DNA from 3 places in the Streptomyces sp. NPDC058576 genome. Region 1 is predicted to be linked to each of the others. Evidence: riboswitches for the same ligand, from Rfam matches in the RefSeq annotation. Region 1 holds a riboswitch; each other region holds the start of a gene.
What was found. Region 1 has a riboswitch for cyclic di-AMP ahead of ACFWRV_RS25120 (peptidoglycan DD-metalloendopeptidase family protein). Riboswitches for the same ligand answer to the same signal wherever they lie in the genome.

Region 1 (5,660 bases):
CGGTGTGGAGCCCGATCTGGTGTGCGTGGCCAAGGCGCTCTCCGGCGGCTATGTGCCCGTCGGCGCGACCCTCGGCAAGGACTGGATCTTCCGCAAGGTCTACTCCTCGATGGACCGGGTCCTCGTCCACTCCGCGAGCTTCGGCTCCAACGCCCAGGCGATGGCGGCCGGGCTCGCCGTCCTGACGGTGATGGAGGACGAGGAGACCGTCGCGAACGCCCGGCGCACCGGCGACCTGCTGCGCGAGCGGCTGGCGGCCCTGGTGGACCGCTACGAGCTGCTGCACGAGGTGCGTGGCCGCGGGCTGATGATCGGCATCGAGTTCGGCCGGCCGTCGTCGCTGAAACTCCGCAGCCGCTGGACCATGCTCCAGGCGGCCCGCAAGGGGCTCTTCGCCCAGATGGTCGTGGTGCCGCTGCTCCAGAAGCACCGGATTCTCACGCAGGTCTCCGGCGACCACCTGGAAGTGATCAAGCTCATCCCGCCGCTGGTCATCGGGGACGCGGAGGTGGACCGCTTCGTGACGGCGTTCACCGACGTCATGGAGGACGCGCACAGCGGCGGCGGCCTGATGTGGGACTTCGGCCGGACGCTGGTCAGACAGGCCGTGGCCAACCGCTGACGGACCCGGTTTGCCTCCGAGGCAAGTTATTTGCCTCGGAGGAAAGGTCCTGGCCCAATAGAGGCATGAACCCTCCGGACGAAGGGGTGCCGGACGAGCTCCCCGGCGTCGCACCCCGACTGCGCGACCTGCGCCGCGCCCGTGGTCTCACCCTGGAGACCGCCGCCGGCCGGGCCGGACTCTCCCCGGCCCATCTCTCCCGGCTGGAGACCGGCCGCAGGCAGCCCTCGCTGCCCATGCTGCTGGGGCTCGCCCGCATCTACGGTACGACGGTCTCCGAGCTGCTCGGCGAGCAGCCGCCCGAACGGGACGCGATCATCCGCGGCGGTGGCTTCGAGGGGGCGGAGGCCGACGGCTGGATGTACCGGCAGGCGGGTGGCTCCGGCCGCGCGATGCAGGCGCTGCGGGTGCGTGTCCCGTACGGGGCCCAGGGCGACCTGGTCCGGGTCCACCCCGGCGAGGAGTGGCTGTACGTTCTGGAGGGCCGGCTGCGGGTCGGCCTCGGCGACACCGTCCACGACCTCGAACCCGGCGACAGCGCCCACTTCGACTCCCTCACCCCGCACCGGATCGCGGCCGTCGACCGCTGCGGCGCGGAGCTGCTCTTCGTCCACTCCCTGCTGCAGAGCCCCGCCGCGGAGCTCTGTCTCGGCAGCGGCCTGCGCGTGCGCTGACCGGCCGTCCCCGCCGGCTCCATCCTTCGCTCCACCGGCCGCCAGGCCGACAGAGAGGACCGTCATGTCCGATTCCGAACACTATGACCCCCTGGGCCCCGGACGCCGCGCGAACGAGGACCCGCAGGAGAAGCGGATGCCGCGCGGAGTCGTCATCCGGCTCTTCGCCTACCTGGTGGCGGGCCACGTGATCGCGGCCTTCCTCTACCTGCTCTTCGTGGTGGCCGGGAGCAAGTGACGGCACTCCGCCGGAGGGGTCAGCCCTGGTCGAGCAGGCGCTCGCGCAGCCGCTCGCGGGTCTCGGGGGAGACCTTCAGTCCTTCGGACAGGTAGCGGTCCGTCGTTCCCCAGTTCTCCTCGATGGCTGTGAAGGCCGCCGCGAGGTAGGCGGGCCGCGCCCCGAAGAGCGGGTCCAGCAGCTCCATCACCTCGGGCGACATACCGGCCCGGGACGTGTCGGTGCGCTTCACCTTGTACCGGCGGTGGAGGTCGTTGGACTTGAGGTAGTCCTCCTCGATCGCCTCCGGCCGGACCCCGACCGCCAGCAGGGCGACCGCGATCGAGAGGCCGGCCCGGTCCTTGCCCGCCGCGCAGTGCATCAGCGCCGGGACGCTGTCCTCGGCCAGGGCGTGCAGGACGCGGCTGTGCTCGGCGGTGCGGTCCTCGATCGTCGCGCGGTACATCCGGATCATGCGGTCGACGCCCTTGCCGTCCGCGAGGACCGAGCGCAGCTGCTCGATGTTCCCGTCGCCCACCAGCCGCCAGAACTCCGCGCCGTCGGCCGGGTCCGAGAGCGGAATGCTGACATTGCGGACACCGGCCAGCTCGATGTCGTACCCGTCGAGCCGGTGGTCGGCGGAGTGGCGGAAGTCGAAGATCGTATGCAGTCCCAGCCCGCCGAGGAAGACCGCGTCCTCGGCGGTGGCGTGCGCCAGGTGGCCGCTGCGGTAGAGCCGTCCGAAGGCGGTGTGCCGCCCGTCCGTGGTGGGGAGCCCGCCCACGTCGCGGAAGTTGCGGACTCCGCTCAGCGCGGTCTCTGTCGGCGGGACCTGCGGCACCTGCTGCGTCACGGGGGCTCCTCTGTGATCTCTGGCGTCGGCGCGGCTCGCCGGCGAGGGCGCTCCCGTGACGATACGACATCGATTCGGCGGAAAATCATCACGGTTGCCTCCCCGGTGCGGAGTGCCGGGCGGTCCTGCCTGACGCGGCGTCAGGAGTGCCGCCCACAGCATGTCCGTATTGGTGCATTTCGCAGAACATGCCCCGCTAATGGGGGAGATGGTATTCCGGAGGTGAGCGGGATCATATCCGTGACGGTCCGTGGTGAGCGCGTCCCGAGGCATTCCCGTTGCCCGTACGGAAATCCAAGATCCGTAATCCACGGAGTGTGACCGGAAATCCGGAGCGATATCGAATCGATGATTCCGGCGCGCAACCGATGGCTTGTTCCGCCCGTCCTGACCGGTTTACGGTCACCGTCAATCCGGACGGATCGCCTAATCCTGCCGCCGCCCGGAATTCGCACCCACCCACTCACGTGTGGCAGGAGCGGGGGAACCAGGTAAGCCGCCGATCCGGAGTGATCCGGACCGGCTAGGGGTGAAGTCGCCGCAACGCGACCGGGCATCTCCAGCCCGAACCCGACAGCTCACCTCGCAGGCGCCGGAGAGGAACTTCCCCATGCCCGCAAAGGGTAAGCACCGTCGTCCCAAGTCCGGCCCGATCTCCCGCGGCGTCCTCGCCGCAGGTACCGGCGGCGCCGCACTCGCCCTCCCGCTCATCGGCGCCACCGCCGCGAACGCCGCGGACCAGGCCGCCCCGGCCGCGAAGCCGGCCGCCGCCTCGGTCGCCGCCGCGCACACCGCTCCGGCCGCCGCCCCCGCCGCGTCGAAGGCCGCCCCGAAGACGTACGCCGTCGTCTCCGGCGACTACCTGTCGAAGATCGCCGCCGAGCACCAGCTCAAGGGCGGGTGGGAGAAGCTCTACCAGGACAACCGCTCCACCGTCGGCGACGACCCCGGCCTGATCCACCCGGGCATGAAGCTGACCCTCGGCGCCAAGGGCTCCGCTCCGGCCGAGAAGTCCGCGGCCCCCAAGGCCGCCCCGAAGAAGGCCGAACCGGCCCCGAAGGCCGCGCCGAAGGAAGCCCCGAAGGGCGACACGATCTCCGCCGACGACTCCGAGGGCTCCGGCGACTCGGCTCAGACCGGCTCCTCCGAGGCCACCGGCTCCGGCTGGTCCGCCCCGCTGGCCAACGCCAACGTCACCACCCAGTACCGCGCTTCCGGCGCCAGCTGGTCCAGCGGCTACCACACCGGCTCGGACTTCCAGGCCGCCTCCGGCACCCCCGTCCTCGCCATCGGCCCGGGCACCGTGGTCTCGGCCGGCAACAGCGGCTCGTACGGCAACGAGGTCGTCATCCAGCACGAGGACGGCATGTACTCCCAGTACGCCCACCAGTCCTCGCTGAACGTCTCGGTCGGCCAGACCGTCACCGGCGGACAGCAGATAGGCCTCTCCGGCTCCACCGGCAACTCCACCGGCCCGCACCTCCACTTCGAGGTCCGCACCGGCCCGAGCTACGGCTCGGACGTCGACCCCGTCGCGTACCTCCGTCAGCACGGCGTCTCCGTCTGACCCAGCACGACGAGAAGTGTCCGAGGGGCGGTGCGCGGCGGCGTACCGCCCCTCTCTTTATTCCGGCTTTACCAAAAACTGACCGGGTGGTCTATCTCACCACCCGTCAACCCCGTATTACGGTCGCGTAGGTCACATCGAACGATGCAGGATACGTGGTTGTGGCAGACGATTCGAGAAACAACCAGCAGCACATCATCGGGTCGTACGCGGCGATTGGCGACAGTTTCACCGAGGGCGTCGGCGACCCCGGCCCCGGCGGGACCTATCTCGGCTGGGCGGACCGCTTCGCGGTGCTCCTCGCCGACCGGCTCCCGGCCCCCGACGGGGCGACCGGCCCCGAGTACTCACCCCACGGGGACTTCCGCTACGCCAATCTCGCCGTACGAGGACGTCTCCTCGACCAGATCGTCGAGGAGCAGATCCCGCGCGCCAAGGAACTGGCTCCCGACCTGGTCAGCTTCTGCGCGGGCGGCAACGACATCATCCGGCCCGGCACCGACCCCGACGATCTCGCCGAACGCTTCGAGCGGGCCGTCGCCGACCTGAGCAACGCCGTCGGCACGGTCATGGTCACCACCGGCTTCGACACCCGGGGCGTTCCGGTGCTGCGCCACATGCGCGGCAAGATCGCCACGTACAACGTCCATCTGCGGGCCATCGCCGACCGCTACCGGTGCCCCGTGCTGGACCTGTGGTCGCTGCGGTCCGTCCAGGACCGGCGCGCGTGGGACGCCGACCGGCTGCACCTGTCGCCCGAGGGCCACACCCGGGTCGCGCTGCGCGCCGCCCAGGTCCTCGGCCACGACGTGCCCGCCGACCCGGACCAGCCCTGGCCGCCGCAGGCCCTGCGCCGTCCCTTCGACGAGCGGCGCGACAACATCCAGTGGGCCCGCGAATACCTGGTGCCCTGGATCGGCCGGCGGCTGCGCGGCGAGTCCTCCGGGGACCACGTCGCGGCGAAGCGCCCGGACCTGCTGCCGCTCTAGCGGGCCCCTCAGGGCTCCAGCAGCGGAAGCGCACGCCGGGACGGGTTCGGCACGACGAGCCCGTCCGGCGGCGTGCCCGTGCCGTACCCGGCGGGTATCCGCTCCAGGACGCCGCCCGCGAACACGTCGTACAGCGGCAGCGACTCCAGATGCACATAGCCGATGTGGCAGTCGCAGACGGCGAGCGGACAGGCCCGCGGGCCGAGCGCCCGGCGGTAGCTGCCGTCGTAGAGATTGCCCAGCTCCGCCGTGACGAAGTGACAGCGCCGCACCGTGCCGTCCCCGTCGACCGAGATCACCGACTCGCCCGTCCGGCAGGGCAGCCCCGCCGAGCGGTGGGGGTCACGGCTGTAGGGGAACAGCGGATCCAGCTCCGTCCACCGCGCCGCCTCCTCGTCGGTGTACGTGTGCCCCTCGGCGGCGTTCACCCAGAGATAGACCTCGCCCGGCAGCGCCGCCCGCAGCCGCCGCGCCTCGTCGAGGTGCTCGTCGAACCCCACCACGCCCACGCTGTAGCGGATCCCCCTCGCGGACAGCTCCCGGCACTTGCCCAGGAACCGCTCGTACGGGGTCTGCCCCGGGTGGTAGGTGCACCAGAGCGCGATCCGCTCCGGATCGGCGTCGGCCAGCCAGTCGGTGCGGCCGCTCAGGTTCGTCTGGATCGCGACCCGGCCGATGTGCGGCAGCCGCGACAGCTCGGTCAGCGCCCGCCGGTACCAGGAGCGCACCAGCCCCTCG
Region 2 (5,660 bases), on a different contig from region 1:
CGCGGCGATGTCCGCGTCGGTGGGCTGGGTGGACTCGGTCTGCGGAGGGGGCGTTTCCATGCCTGCCTTGGTTCTGCTCGAAAGCTCGTAGAAGGGGGTTGCGGGTCGGTCAGTCGCGGTCGTCACGGTCGGCGCTGTCCACGCCGTCCCAGAGGTTCGAGTGCCAGGGGCGGTCGCTCGCACCCGGCTCGCCGCGGCGGTCCCGGGCCGCGTCGGGGTCGGCCACGGTGTAGCCGGTCTCCCCGGGGAGGACGTAATGGAGGTGCTGGCGGGCCAGACGCTTGATGTACGCGTCGTCCTGGAGCCGCGCCTTCTCGTCCCGCAGCTCCTCGGTGCGCCGCTCCGCCTCCTGCGAGAGCCGCTCCTGCTCGGCGATCTCGTCGCGCTGGGAGACGTACTGCCGCATCGGGTAGGCGAGCGCCACCACCAGGGAGCAGACCACCAGCGCCAGGAACGCGGCCCGGCCGGTGAGCCGGGAGCGGCGGGCCTGGCGGCGGTTCTGGGATCGGTACACGCGGGCCGCGGTCTGCTCGCCGAGCAGTCGCAGCCTGGTCGCGGTGGAGAACCGGTCGCGGTCCTTCCCGGCCATGTCTCCCCGCCTCCCAGAGCTTGTCGTCAACCTGCCGTCGTCGCCCGAAGGGCGGCAAGCTCTTACGCACGTCCGTCCCCGCACACGGTACGGGACCGGGTGCGGGGACGGGCGGAGGCTACCGTCTCGGGCCTGTGGGTCAGCCCTTGAAGCGCGGGAAGGCGGAGCGGCCCGCGTACACCGCGGCGTCGTCGAGGATCTCCTCGATGCGCAGCAGCTGGTTGTACTTGGCGACGCGGTCCGAGCGAGCCGGGGCGCCGGTCTTGATCTGGCCGCAGTTCACGGCGACGGCGAGGTCGGCGATGGTGACGTCCTCGGTCTCGCCGGAGCGGTGCGACATCATGCACTTGAAGCCGTTGCGCTGGGCCAGCTCGACGGCGTCCAGGGTCTCGGTCAGCGAACCGATCTGGTTGACCTTCACGAGCAGGGCGTTGGCGGAGCCCTCCTCGATGCCGCGGGCCAGGCGCTCGGGGTTGGTGACGAAGAGGTCGTCGCCGACGATCTGCACCTTGGAGCCGATGCGGTCGGTGATGACCTTCCAGCCGGCCCAGTCGTCCTCGTACAGCGGGTCCTCGATGGAGACCAGCGGGTACGCGGAGACGAGCTCCTCGTAGTACTCGGTCATCTCGGCGGCCGAGCGGGACTTGCCCTCGAACTCGTAGACACCGTCCTTGTAGAACTCGGACGCGGCGACGTCGAGCGCGAGTGCCACGTCACGGCCCGGGACGTAACCGGCCTCGGTGATGGCCTCGACGATGAGGTCCAGGGCGGCGCGGTTGGACTCCAGGTTCGGGGCGAAGCCGCCCTCGTCGCCGAGTCCGGTGGACAGGCCCTTGGTCTTGAGGACCTTCTTCAGCGTGTGGTAGATCTCCGCGCCCCAGCGCAGGGCCTCGGAGAAGGACTCCGCGCCGATCGGCGCGATCATGAACTCCTGGATGTCCACGTTGGAGTCGGCGTGCGAGCCGCCGTTCAGGATGTTCATCATCGGAACGGGCAGCAGGTGCGCGTTCGGGCCGCCGAGGTAGCGGAAGAGCGGCAGGTCGGACGCCTCGGAGGCGGCGTGCGCGACGGCCAGCGAGACGCCGAGGATGGCGTTCGCGCCGAGCGAGGCCTTGTTCTCGGTGGCGTCCAGGTCGAACATCGCCTGGTCGATGAGGCGCTGCTCGGTGGCGTCGTACCCGACGAGCTCCGGGCCGATCTGCTCGATGACGGCGAGGACGGCCTTCTCGACGCCCTTGCCCTGGTAGCGGTTGGGGTCACCGTCGCGAAGCTCAACAGCCTCGAACGCACCGGTGGAGGCGCCGGACGGAACGGCAGCACGACCCGTGCTGCCGTCGTCGAGGCCAACCTCGACCTCGACCGTGGGGTTGCCCCGGGAGTCGAGGATTTCCCTGGCTACGACGACGTCGATGGACGGCACGAGGCATCTCCTTCTGGGATCTGACACTGGTTGTGCAGGGTCACTGTGGCCTTGCGACACGAGCCTATCCGGCCCGGCCGCGTCGGCCGGCCGACCGCCCGCCTCCTGGGACGAAAAAGGACCCAAGAACCTGCATCACGGGACAAAACTCTAGAAATCTACTGAGCGGTAACACCAAGAGGTGAACACATGCGGACCTCCGGACGCCTGCCGCTCACGCAGAACCCGGCCCGACGCGCTGGGGGGAAGAGCGCGCCGGGCCGGGAAGCCGTGCGAGGGGAAGTGCCGCCGGACCCTTCCCCTCCGGGGAGGAGAGACGGCGATTACTTCAGGTGGAGCTGCTGACCCGGGAAGATCAGGTCCGCTTCCTTGACGATGTCGTCGTTGAGCTTGAAGAGCTTGCTCCAGCCGCCCTTGACACCTTCCTTGTCGGCGATCTTGCTCAGGGTGTCGCCGGCCTTGACCTTGTACTCGCCGTCGCCCTTCTGGACCTTCTCGCCGGTCGGGGTGGTGACGGTCTTCTTGCTCTCGGCCTCGGGGGCCTCGCGCTGCTCGCTGCGCGTGGTGGGCTGCTCGGCCTGGCGCTCGGGCTGCGCCTGCTCGGGCTTGCTCTCGGACTGGCCGGAGCCGCCGGGGTTCACGCCCGGGTCCACACCGTCGTTGGTGAGGCCGCCGGCGCCGGCGCAGGCCCAGGCGCCCGGGCCCTGCAGGTCGAGAAGCTTCTCGGCGGCGGCGATCTGCTGGTCCTTGGAGGCCAGGTCGGCGCGCGAGGCGTACTGCGTACCACCGGCGGCGGCCCAGCTGGACTGCGAGAACTGCAGTCCGCCGTAGTAGCCGTTGCCGGTGTTGATGGACCAGTTGCCGCCGGACTCGCACTGGGCGACGGCGTCCCAGGTCTCGACGGAGGCGGCGGAGGCGTTGGTCGCGCCCATCAGCGGGACGGCGACGGCGGCACCGGCGACACCCGCGAGGGTGGCGATACGGGTGACCTTGGACGGGCGGCGGTGCTTGCCCTTGCTGTTCAGCAGCATGGAACGAATCTCCTCACCGACGCCTACGAGGTGAGCTGTCGGGTTCGGGCTGATGAGTTGCCCGGTCGCGCGGTCTTGCGCACGACTTCACCCCTAGCCGGTCCCGTACGTCCCCGTCTTCTCGACGAGGCGTCCGGACCCGGCGGCTTACCTGGGTCCCCCGCTCCTGCCTACGGCGCTTACGCGTCTGTTCCCTTCGACCGACGGCAGGATTCGGCGTGACGGTCGACGGGGCCCGCGGTGCGAGCGGTTAGACCGTAAACACAGGCAACCCCGACATTCAAAGATGGACATAGGGGGCAATCAGCCCGAACTCGCGGTGGTCGGCGGGTCGTTTCCGCAGGTCGGGGGTGATTCGCCCGGATCGGCCGGGCGAGACGCACGAGTTGAAGCAAAGAGACCCATGTCTCACTTACGCAAAGTGGACATAGGCCTCTTAACTGCCTCTACTTTCGGGGCTTTTTCCCGAATTGCATCAGTTGGCTACGGGCGCCCCGGCGGGCTCCTCGCCGCTCTCCGACGCAGCCTGGCCGGCACTCCCGTCCAGCCCCAGATCCAGGTTCTGTCCGGGCAGGATCAGGTCCGGGTCGGAGCCCAGGAGGTCCTTGTTGGCCTCGTACAGGCCGCTCCAGCCCTGGGGGAGTTCCTGTGCGTCAGCGATCGCCCAGAGGTTGTCGCCGGCCCGCACCGTGTACCCGTCGGCGGTCGCCGCGTCGCCGTCCCGCGCGTCGCCGTCGCCGCGCGAGGCGTGCCGACCGGATTCGCGGGGGCCGTCCCGCCGGTCCGCGTCGGCCTCCTCGGGCGCGGGGGCGCCGCGGTGCTTGCCGCCCTTGCCGTTCGAGGCGTCGGGGGCGGCGGAGGGGTCCGAGGCGTCGGGGGTGCCGGAGGGCGGCGGGTCGGAGGGCGTCACGGAGGAGTCCGGAGCATCGCTCTCCTCCCCCGCACCGTCACCCTTGTCCTTGCCCTTCTCCTTCTGACCCTTGCCGGACTCATCGGTTTCCCCGGACTTGCCGGATTCATCCGCTTCGCCGGTTGCGTCCGCCTCGCCCGTCGGCGAGGCCGAGGGGTCCTCCGACGGATCGGCGGACGGGTCGGGGGACGGCGAGGTGCCCGGGTCGACGCCGGGCAGGCTGCCGTCCACCGCGAGCCCGGAGATCACCGCACAGCTGGGCCACGCCTTCGGGCCCTGGTCGTCCAGGACCTTCTCGGCGACGGAGATCTGCTGCGAGCGGCTGGCGAGGTCGGCGCGGGGCGCGAACGCCGTGCCGCCGTACGCCGACCAGGTCTCCTGCGAGAACTGGAGCCCGCCGTAATAGCCGTTGCCGAGGTCGGCGCTCCACATGCCGCCGCTCTCGCACTCCGCGACCCGGTCCCAGGTGGAGGCCTCGGCGGCGGTTGCGCCGCTCGCACCGAGCAGCGGGATGGCGATGGCCGATCCCGTCACGCCTGCGGCGACGACGATGGCCGGTGCCTGGCGAGGGCGGCGGTGTCTGCCGTTCGCGGAGCCCATGGGTATGCCTTCCGTGCGACTGACAAGCGAGTGACCTGAGCGCCGCGCAGCGGGATTCCGTGGGGATTCCGTGTCTGCGTCGGCGCGCAAGTGACGCGTGAGCAAGGTGCGGCCGACGCGTCGAACCGTGAACCTAGCGGGACTCGAACGTGTGTCACAAGTCGATGCAGCGCAGATCACGTGAAAGTCACAGAGTTGACAGTCCGTCACTTTTTTCGGAACGGCCTCCCGATTCGAACGCGACGGGAAGGGTGCGCAGTCCGCGCATGATGAGCCCGCCGCGCCAGCGCAAATCGGCAGGTTCTTCCGCAAGTCGCAGGTCAGGAAGGCGCCTCAGGAGCGTGGCCAGCGCGGTCTGCCCTTCCAGACGGGCCAGCGGCGCCCCCAGGCAGTAGTGGATGCCGTGCCCGTAACCGAGGTGCTGATTGTCACGCCGTGCGAGGTCCAGAGTGTCCGGATCCGTGAACCGCTCCGGGTCGCGGTCGGCGGCCGCCAGCACCACCAGTACGGGGTCCCCGGCGGCGATCTCCTCGCCGCCCAGGGTCAGCGCCTCGGTGGCGTACCGCCAGGTCGCCATCTCGACCGGCCCGTCGAACCGGAGCAGTTCCTCGATCCCGGTGGTCAGCAGCGCGCTCTCCCCGGCGTTCAGGGAAGCCTGCAGCGCGGCGCGCTGCTCGGGGTGGCGCAGCAGCGCGTACATCCCGTTCCCGATCAGATTGACCGTCGTCTCGAACCCGGCGAAGAGAAGGATGAACGCCATGGCGGCCGCCTCGTTCTCCGTGAGGTGCTCGCCGTGGTCGCTGGCCCGGATCAGCCCGGAGATCAGGTCGTCGCCCGGATCCTCCCTCTTGCGGTGGATGAGTTCGGCGAGATAGCCGCGCATCTTCTTCACCGACCTGGCGACCCCGCCGCGCGGCCCGCCACCGTGCCGGATCATCATGCCCGCCCAGTCCCGGAAGTCGTCCTGGTCCTCGCGCGGGACGCCGAGCAGGTCGCAGATGGCGTAGATGGGGAGCGGGAAGGCGAGGTCGTGGATGAGGTCGGCCTTGCCGTCCTCGATGAACCCGTCGATGAGCCGGTCCGTCAGCTCCTGCACGCGGGGCGCGAACT
Region 3 (5,660 bases), on a different contig from region 1:
TCCTCGCGCTGTCCGTCTCGGACGCCGCGGAGGACGTCATCGGCGTGATCCGGGGCGGCGCGCGCGGCTACGTCACCAAGACGATCACCGGCACCGACCTGGTCGACTCCGTCTTCCGGGTCCAGGAGGGCGACGCGGTCTTCTCGCCCCGCCTGGCCGGCTTCGTGCTGGACGCCTTCGCCTCCACGGACGCGCCGCCGGTCGACGAGGACCTGGACCGCCTCACCCAGCGCGAGCGCGAGGTGCTGCGGCTGATCGCACGCGGCTACGCGTACAAGGAGATCGCCAAGCAGCTGTTCATCTCGGTGAAGACGGTCGAGTCGCACGTCTCGGCGGTGCTGAGGAAGCTCCAGCTCTCCAACCGGCACGAACTGACCCGCTGGGCGACGGCGCGACGGCTCGTCTGAGCCCCGAGCCCGCTGCTACGCCACCCGGGTCGCGCCCGCGAACGGCATCTGGTCGACGGGCGCGATGCGGACCGGTGCTCCCGGGCGCGGGGCGTGGATCATCCGGCCGTCGCCGATGTAGAGGCCGACATGGCTGATCCCGGAGTAGAAGAACACCAGGTCTCCCGGGGCCAGTCGGGAGCGCGGGATCCGCTGTCCGGCGTTGATCTGGGTGTAGGTGGTGCGGGGCAGGCTGACGCCGGCCGCCCTCCAGGCCGCCTGGGTCAGGCCCGAGCAGTCGAAGGCGTTCGGGCCGGTCGCGCCCCAGACGTACGGCTTGCCGATCGCGCCGTGGGCGAAGGCGATGGCCTGTCCGGCTCGGGAGCCGGGGGCCGCGGCCGGGCCGCCGCGGACCGTGGAGCGGTCGGCGTGGGCCGGGCCGCCGCCGTGCCGGGCGTCGGCGACGCGATCGAAGTCGGCGCGCTCGGCGACGGTCAGCGTGTCCAGCAGCTTCCGGGCGTCGGCCAGTTTCGTGCGGATCGCCGTGCGGTGCTCGTGCAGTTCGGCGCGGCGGGCGGCGAGGCGTTCGTTCTCCTGGTCGGCGCGGGCCTTGACGCGGGTGATCTGGGAGACCTGCCGCTTGATGTTCCGCAGCAGGCCGCTCTGCCGGTCGCCCGCCCGGTCGAGGTAGGAGGCGCGTTCCAGATAGGCGTCGGGGTCGGAGGAGAGCGCCAGTTGCAGGGCCGGGTCGAGGGTGCCGGAGCGGTACTGCGCGGTGGCCAGCGAACCGAGCGCGTGCCGGGCGGTGTTGAGACGGTCGGTGCGTCGGGCGGCCTCGTCGGTCAGGGCCTCGACGGTGCGGGTGGCGGTGGCCGCCTTCTCCTTCGCCCCGTTGTACTTCTCGGTGGCGACCTCGGCGTCGTGGTAGAGCCGGTCGACCTTCGCCTTGACCTGGGCGGCGGTGGGGGCCGGTTCGGCGGGGGCCGCGCCCGCCCCGGTGACCGAGCCGGCGGTGGCGGCCCCGGCGAGCGCCAGGGTGGCGGCGGTGCGGGCAGCAGGGCCGGTGAGCGGGCGCTGCTTGGGTTTTCGGTGAGCTGACCTGCGGTGCGCTGCCACGGGGGCGGCATCCTTCCTGTCGGCTGCCCACCGGGGATGGCGGCGGGTCCGGGATGGACGCTAATCCCGGCGCGGAGAAAAGAGTCGCCATGACAGCTATTGCCCTGATGTGACGTTTCGCCGGTCACCGATGACCGAAGCGCTCAAGGAAGGCTTGCCTCACTGACAGGTCCACCTTTGGCCATGGCTAGGCTCCCGAGCCATGGACGTACTCATCAATGTCTTCGTCGCCCTGCACATCATCGGCATCGCCTCCCTGCTGGGCGGCTTCCTGACGCAGATGAAGGCCATGGGAGAGGGCACCGCCCGCTTCGGCCCGGCCATGCTCCACGGAGCTCTGACCATGCTCGTCACCGGCGTCGCCCTCGTCGGCCTCAACCAGGCCGACGACCAGGCCGTGAACAACGTCAAGATCGGCATCAAGCTGGCGCTGCTGGTCGTGATCCTCGCCCTCGTCTACGTCAAGCGGGACGAGGAGAAGGTCGACAAGGGCGCGTTCATCGCCGTCGGCGGGCTGACGGTCGTCAACATCTTCATCGCCACGGTCTGGACCTGAGACCGGCCCAGGGTCTCCGGGGGCGGCCGCTCACGGCCCGCCCCCGGCCCCGCACGCGTGACTACGCCGGGCGCACGCTCCCGTAGATCGGCATGTAGTAGATCGACTCCTCGCGCACGTTCGCACCCGGCTTCGGGGCGTGGATCATCATCCCGTCGCCCTTGTAGATGCCGACGTGGCTGATGTCGTCGTAGAAGAAGACCAGATCCCCGGGAAGCAGATCGGACGTGGCGACCCGGGTCCCGACCTCGACCTGGTCCCAGGTCGTCCGGGGCAGCGTCACACCCGCCTCCCGCCAGGCCGCCTGCGTCAGCCCCGAGCAGTCGAAACTGGAGGGGCCCGACGCCCCCCACACGTACGGCTTCCCGATCTGGGCGCGGGCGAAGGCCAGCACCTTCTCCGCCTTGGCGGCGTAACCGCTGCCCGTACCGGAGCCGGAGCCGGAACCCGTGCCCGTACCGGAACCGGGGCCCGTGCCCGAACCGCCGCCGGACTCCTTCGCGGCCTCCTCGCGGGCCTTCTCCTCCGCCTCGGCCCTCTCCTTCGCCTCGGCGGCCTGGCGGGCGGCCAGCTTCGCCGCCTTCTCCTTGGCCTCGGCCTCCTTCTTGCGCTCCAGCTCCGCCAGCCGCGCCTTCTCCTCGGCGGTCAGCCGGGAGAGCAGGCCGCGGGCCTCGGTGAGCTTGGCCTGCACGTCCTTCTTGCTGGAGGCGAGCGTGGCCTGCGTCTCGGTGAGGGTCTCCAGGCTCTTCACCGCCTCCGCGCGCTTCTTCGCCGCCGAGGCCTGCTGCGTGCGGAACTCGGCGACGGCCCGCTGCTGCCGCTCCGTCGCCCGGTCCATCAGCCGGCTCTGGTCGAAGTACCCCTGCGGGTCGTCCGCCAGGAAGAACGTCGCCGTGGGCGCGATGCCGCCGTTGCGGTACTGGGCCGCCGCGTAGGAGCCCAGCGCCCGGCGCGCCTCGTTGATCTTCTCGGTCCGCTTCGCCACGTCCGAGAGCAGCGTGTCGACCTTCTTCTGCTGGGACGCGGAGGCGGACTTGGCCCGGTTGTACTCCTGGGTCGCGGTGCCCGCCTGCCGGTACAGGGCGTCGACCTTCTTCTGGACTTCCTCGATGGCGGGCTTCGGCTCCGCGGGCGCGGCCGTGGCGCTCTGCGTGGAGAGAAGCGTCACGGAGGCCAGCGCGGCCGTCGTCAGCCCGACGGCAGGGGTGGTGGTGCGCACCTTCGTGCGCGGCTTGCGATGCGATGCCAAGACCGGCATCTCCTTCCGTGGACCGCCTACCGGGTTAGCTGTCGGGTTCGGACGGAACGGAAGGCTGTCCTACGGTCCGGATACGGGCTCACGGACCGATTCACCCCGGTTCTGCGTGTGGGTCCCCGGTTCCGAACTGCCTGGAGGGCAGGACGGATTCGGCAGAGGTGTCCGTTAGGCGCGGTTCGCCTCAGGGAGGTACGGATCACCTGACCGAGCACGCTAGCCAAAGCGCCCCGCCGCTGGGAAGGACGATGAGCGATATGCCCGATACATTTTCGTGACCTTTCCGGATCGGGCCGCCCTCACCCCCTCCGACCGGGTGCTCCTTCACGGAACGTGGACGTCCGTTCTCCGTGCGTACCCGGTACGGGCGTGTCGGCGGGCGGTGCCGGAGCCCGCTTCCGACCGCTTCTGGGCTTCGGCGGAAGGTTGTCAGTCCGGCCGCCTAGACTCGGGAGGCGATGAGCAGCCTCTTTGACGACAATTTCCTGACCGGCCTCCAGCCCGCGGAGGACGGCCCCCCGCCGCCCCCCGAGGACCACGCGCCCGAAGCGGTGCCGGAGGGACTCTTCGAGGGCGTCTACGACGCGCCCCCGCCACCCCGGGACGGTTACTACCGCGACGGTCACCCGCGCCCGGTGATCGACTCCGCCGCGCTGCTCGACGGGCTGAACACCGAGCAGCGCGCCGCCGTCGTGCACGCCGGATCCCCGCTGCTCATCGTCGCCGGGGCCGGCTCGGGCAAGACCCGGGTGCTCACCCATCGCATCGCCCACCTGCTGGCCGAGCGCGGGACGCACCCCGGGCAGATCCTCGCGATCACCTTCACCAACAAGGCCGCCGGCGAGATGAAGGAGCGCGTCGAGCAGCTGGTGGGCCCGCGCGCCAACGCCATGTGGGTCATGACCTTCCACAGCGCGTGCGTCCGCATCCTGCGCCGCGAGTCGAAGAAGCTCGGCTTCACCTCGTCGTTCTCGATCTACGACGCCGCCGACTCCAAGCGCCTGATGGCCCTGGTCTGCCGCGATCTCGACCTGGACCCCAAGCGCTACCCGCCGAAGTCCTTCACCGCCAAGGTCTCCAACCTCAAGAACGAGCTCATCGACGAGGAGACCTTCGCCGGACAGGCCGCCGACGGCTTCGAGAAGACCCTCGCCCAGGCCTACGCGCTCTACCAGGCCCGGCTGCGCGAGGCCAACGCCCTGGACTTCGACGACATCATCATGACGACGGTCCACCTCCTCCAGGCCTTCCCGGACGTCGCCGAGCACTACCGCCGCCGCTTCCGCCACGTCCTCGTCGACGAGTACCAGGACACCAACCATGCCCAGTACACCCTGGTCCGTGAGCTGGTCGGCCCGGCCGGCGAGGCCGACGCCCCCGCCGAGCTGTGCGTGGTGGGTGACGCGGACCAGTCGATCTACGCCTTCCGGGGCGCGACCATCCGCAACATCCTCCAGTTCGAGGAGGACTACCCGAGCGCGACGACGATCCTGCTGGAGCAGAACTACCGCTCCACCCAGACGATCCTCTCCGCCGCCAACGCCGTCATCGAGCGCAACGAGAGCCGCCGCCCCAAGAACCTCTGGACCAACGCCGGCTCCGGCGCCCGCATCACCGGCTATGTCGCCGACACCGAGCACGACGAGGCGCAGTTCGTCGCCGACGAGATCGACCGGCTGACCGACGCGGGCGACGCCAAGGCGGGCGACGTCGCCGTCTTCTACCGCACCAACGCCCAGTCCCGTGTCTTCGAAGAGATCTTCATCCGCGTCGGCCTGCCCTACAAGGTCGTCGGCGGCGTGCGCTTCTACGAGCGCAAGGAGGTCCGGGACGTCCTGGCCTACCTCCGGGTCCTCGCCAACCCCGAGGACACCGTCCCGCTGCGCCGCATCCTCAACGTCCCCAAGCGCGGCATCGGCGACCGCGCCGAAGCCATGATCGACGCCCTGTCGCTGCGCGAGAAGATCTCCTTCCCGCAGGCCCTGCGCCGCGTCGACGAGGCGTACGGCATGGCCGCCCGCTCGTCCAACGCCGTCAAGCGCTTCAACACGCTGATGGAGGAGCTGCGCACGATCGTCGAGTCCGGCGCCGGGCCCGCCGTCGTGCTGGAAGCGGTCCTGGAGCGCACCGGCTATCTCGCCGAACTCCAGGCCTCCACCGACCCGCAGGACGAGACCCGCATCGAGAACCTCCAGGAACTCGCCGCCGTCGCCCTCGAATTCGAGCAGGAGCGCGGCGACGAGGAAGGCGCGGGCACGCTCGCGGAGTTCCTGGAGAAGGTCGCGCTCGTCGCGGACTCCGACCAGATCCCCGACGAGGACGAGGACGGCTCCGGCGTCATCACGCT

Region 2: another riboswitch for cyclic di-AMP. It lies ahead of ACFWRV_RS12085 (transglycosylase family protein); the one in region 1 lies ahead of ACFWRV_RS25120 (peptidoglycan DD-metalloendopeptidase family protein).
Region 3: another riboswitch for cyclic di-AMP. It lies ahead of ACFWRV_RS04770 (NlpC/P60 family protein); the one in region 1 lies ahead of ACFWRV_RS25120 (peptidoglycan DD-metalloendopeptidase family protein).

Annotation. Positions count from the first base shown of each region.
Region 1 is NZ_JBHXPF010000040.1:31,684-37,343, forward strand. Features, by position in the region: gene ACFWRV_RS25100 (aspartate aminotransferase family protein) at 1-622, shown strand, start outside; gene ACFWRV_RS25105 (helix-turn-helix domain-containing protein) at 688-1,296, shown strand; gene ACFWRV_RS25110 (DUF6126 family protein) at 1,361-1,534, shown strand; gene ACFWRV_RS25115 (tyrosine-protein phosphatase) at 1,554-2,366, opposite strand; cyclic di-AMP (ydaO/yuaA leader) riboswitch at 2,813-2,973, shown strand; gene ACFWRV_RS25120 (peptidoglycan DD-metalloendopeptidase family protein) at 2,977-3,933, shown strand; gene ACFWRV_RS25125 (SGNH/GDSL hydrolase family protein) at 4,095-4,922, shown strand; gene ACFWRV_RS25130 (STM4011 family radical SAM protein) at 4,931-5,660, opposite strand, start outside.
Region 2 is NZ_JBHXPF010000012.1:34,768-40,427, forward strand. Features, by position in the region: gene ACFWRV_RS12070 (DUF501 domain-containing protein) at 1-60, opposite strand, end outside; gene ACFWRV_RS12075 (septum formation initiator family protein) at 110-589, opposite strand; gene eno (phosphopyruvate hydratase) at 729-2,009, opposite strand; gene ACFWRV_RS12085 (transglycosylase family protein) at 2,333-3,040, opposite strand; cyclic di-AMP (ydaO/yuaA leader) riboswitch at 3,046-3,228, opposite strand; gene ACFWRV_RS12090 (transglycosylase family protein) at 3,516-4,550, opposite strand; gene ACFWRV_RS12095 (cytochrome P450) at 4,738-5,660, opposite strand, start outside.
Region 3 is NZ_JBHXPF010000004.1:108,317-113,976, reverse strand. Features, by position in the region: gene ACFWRV_RS04785 (response regulator transcription factor) at 1-407, shown strand, start outside; gene ACFWRV_RS04780 (NlpC/P60 family protein) at 423-1,502, opposite strand; gene ACFWRV_RS04775 (hypothetical protein) at 1,705-2,058, shown strand; gene ACFWRV_RS04770 (NlpC/P60 family protein) at 2,120-3,307, opposite strand; cyclic di-AMP (ydaO/yuaA leader) riboswitch at 3,315-3,481, opposite strand; gene pcrA (DNA helicase PcrA) at 3,772-5,660, shown strand, end outside.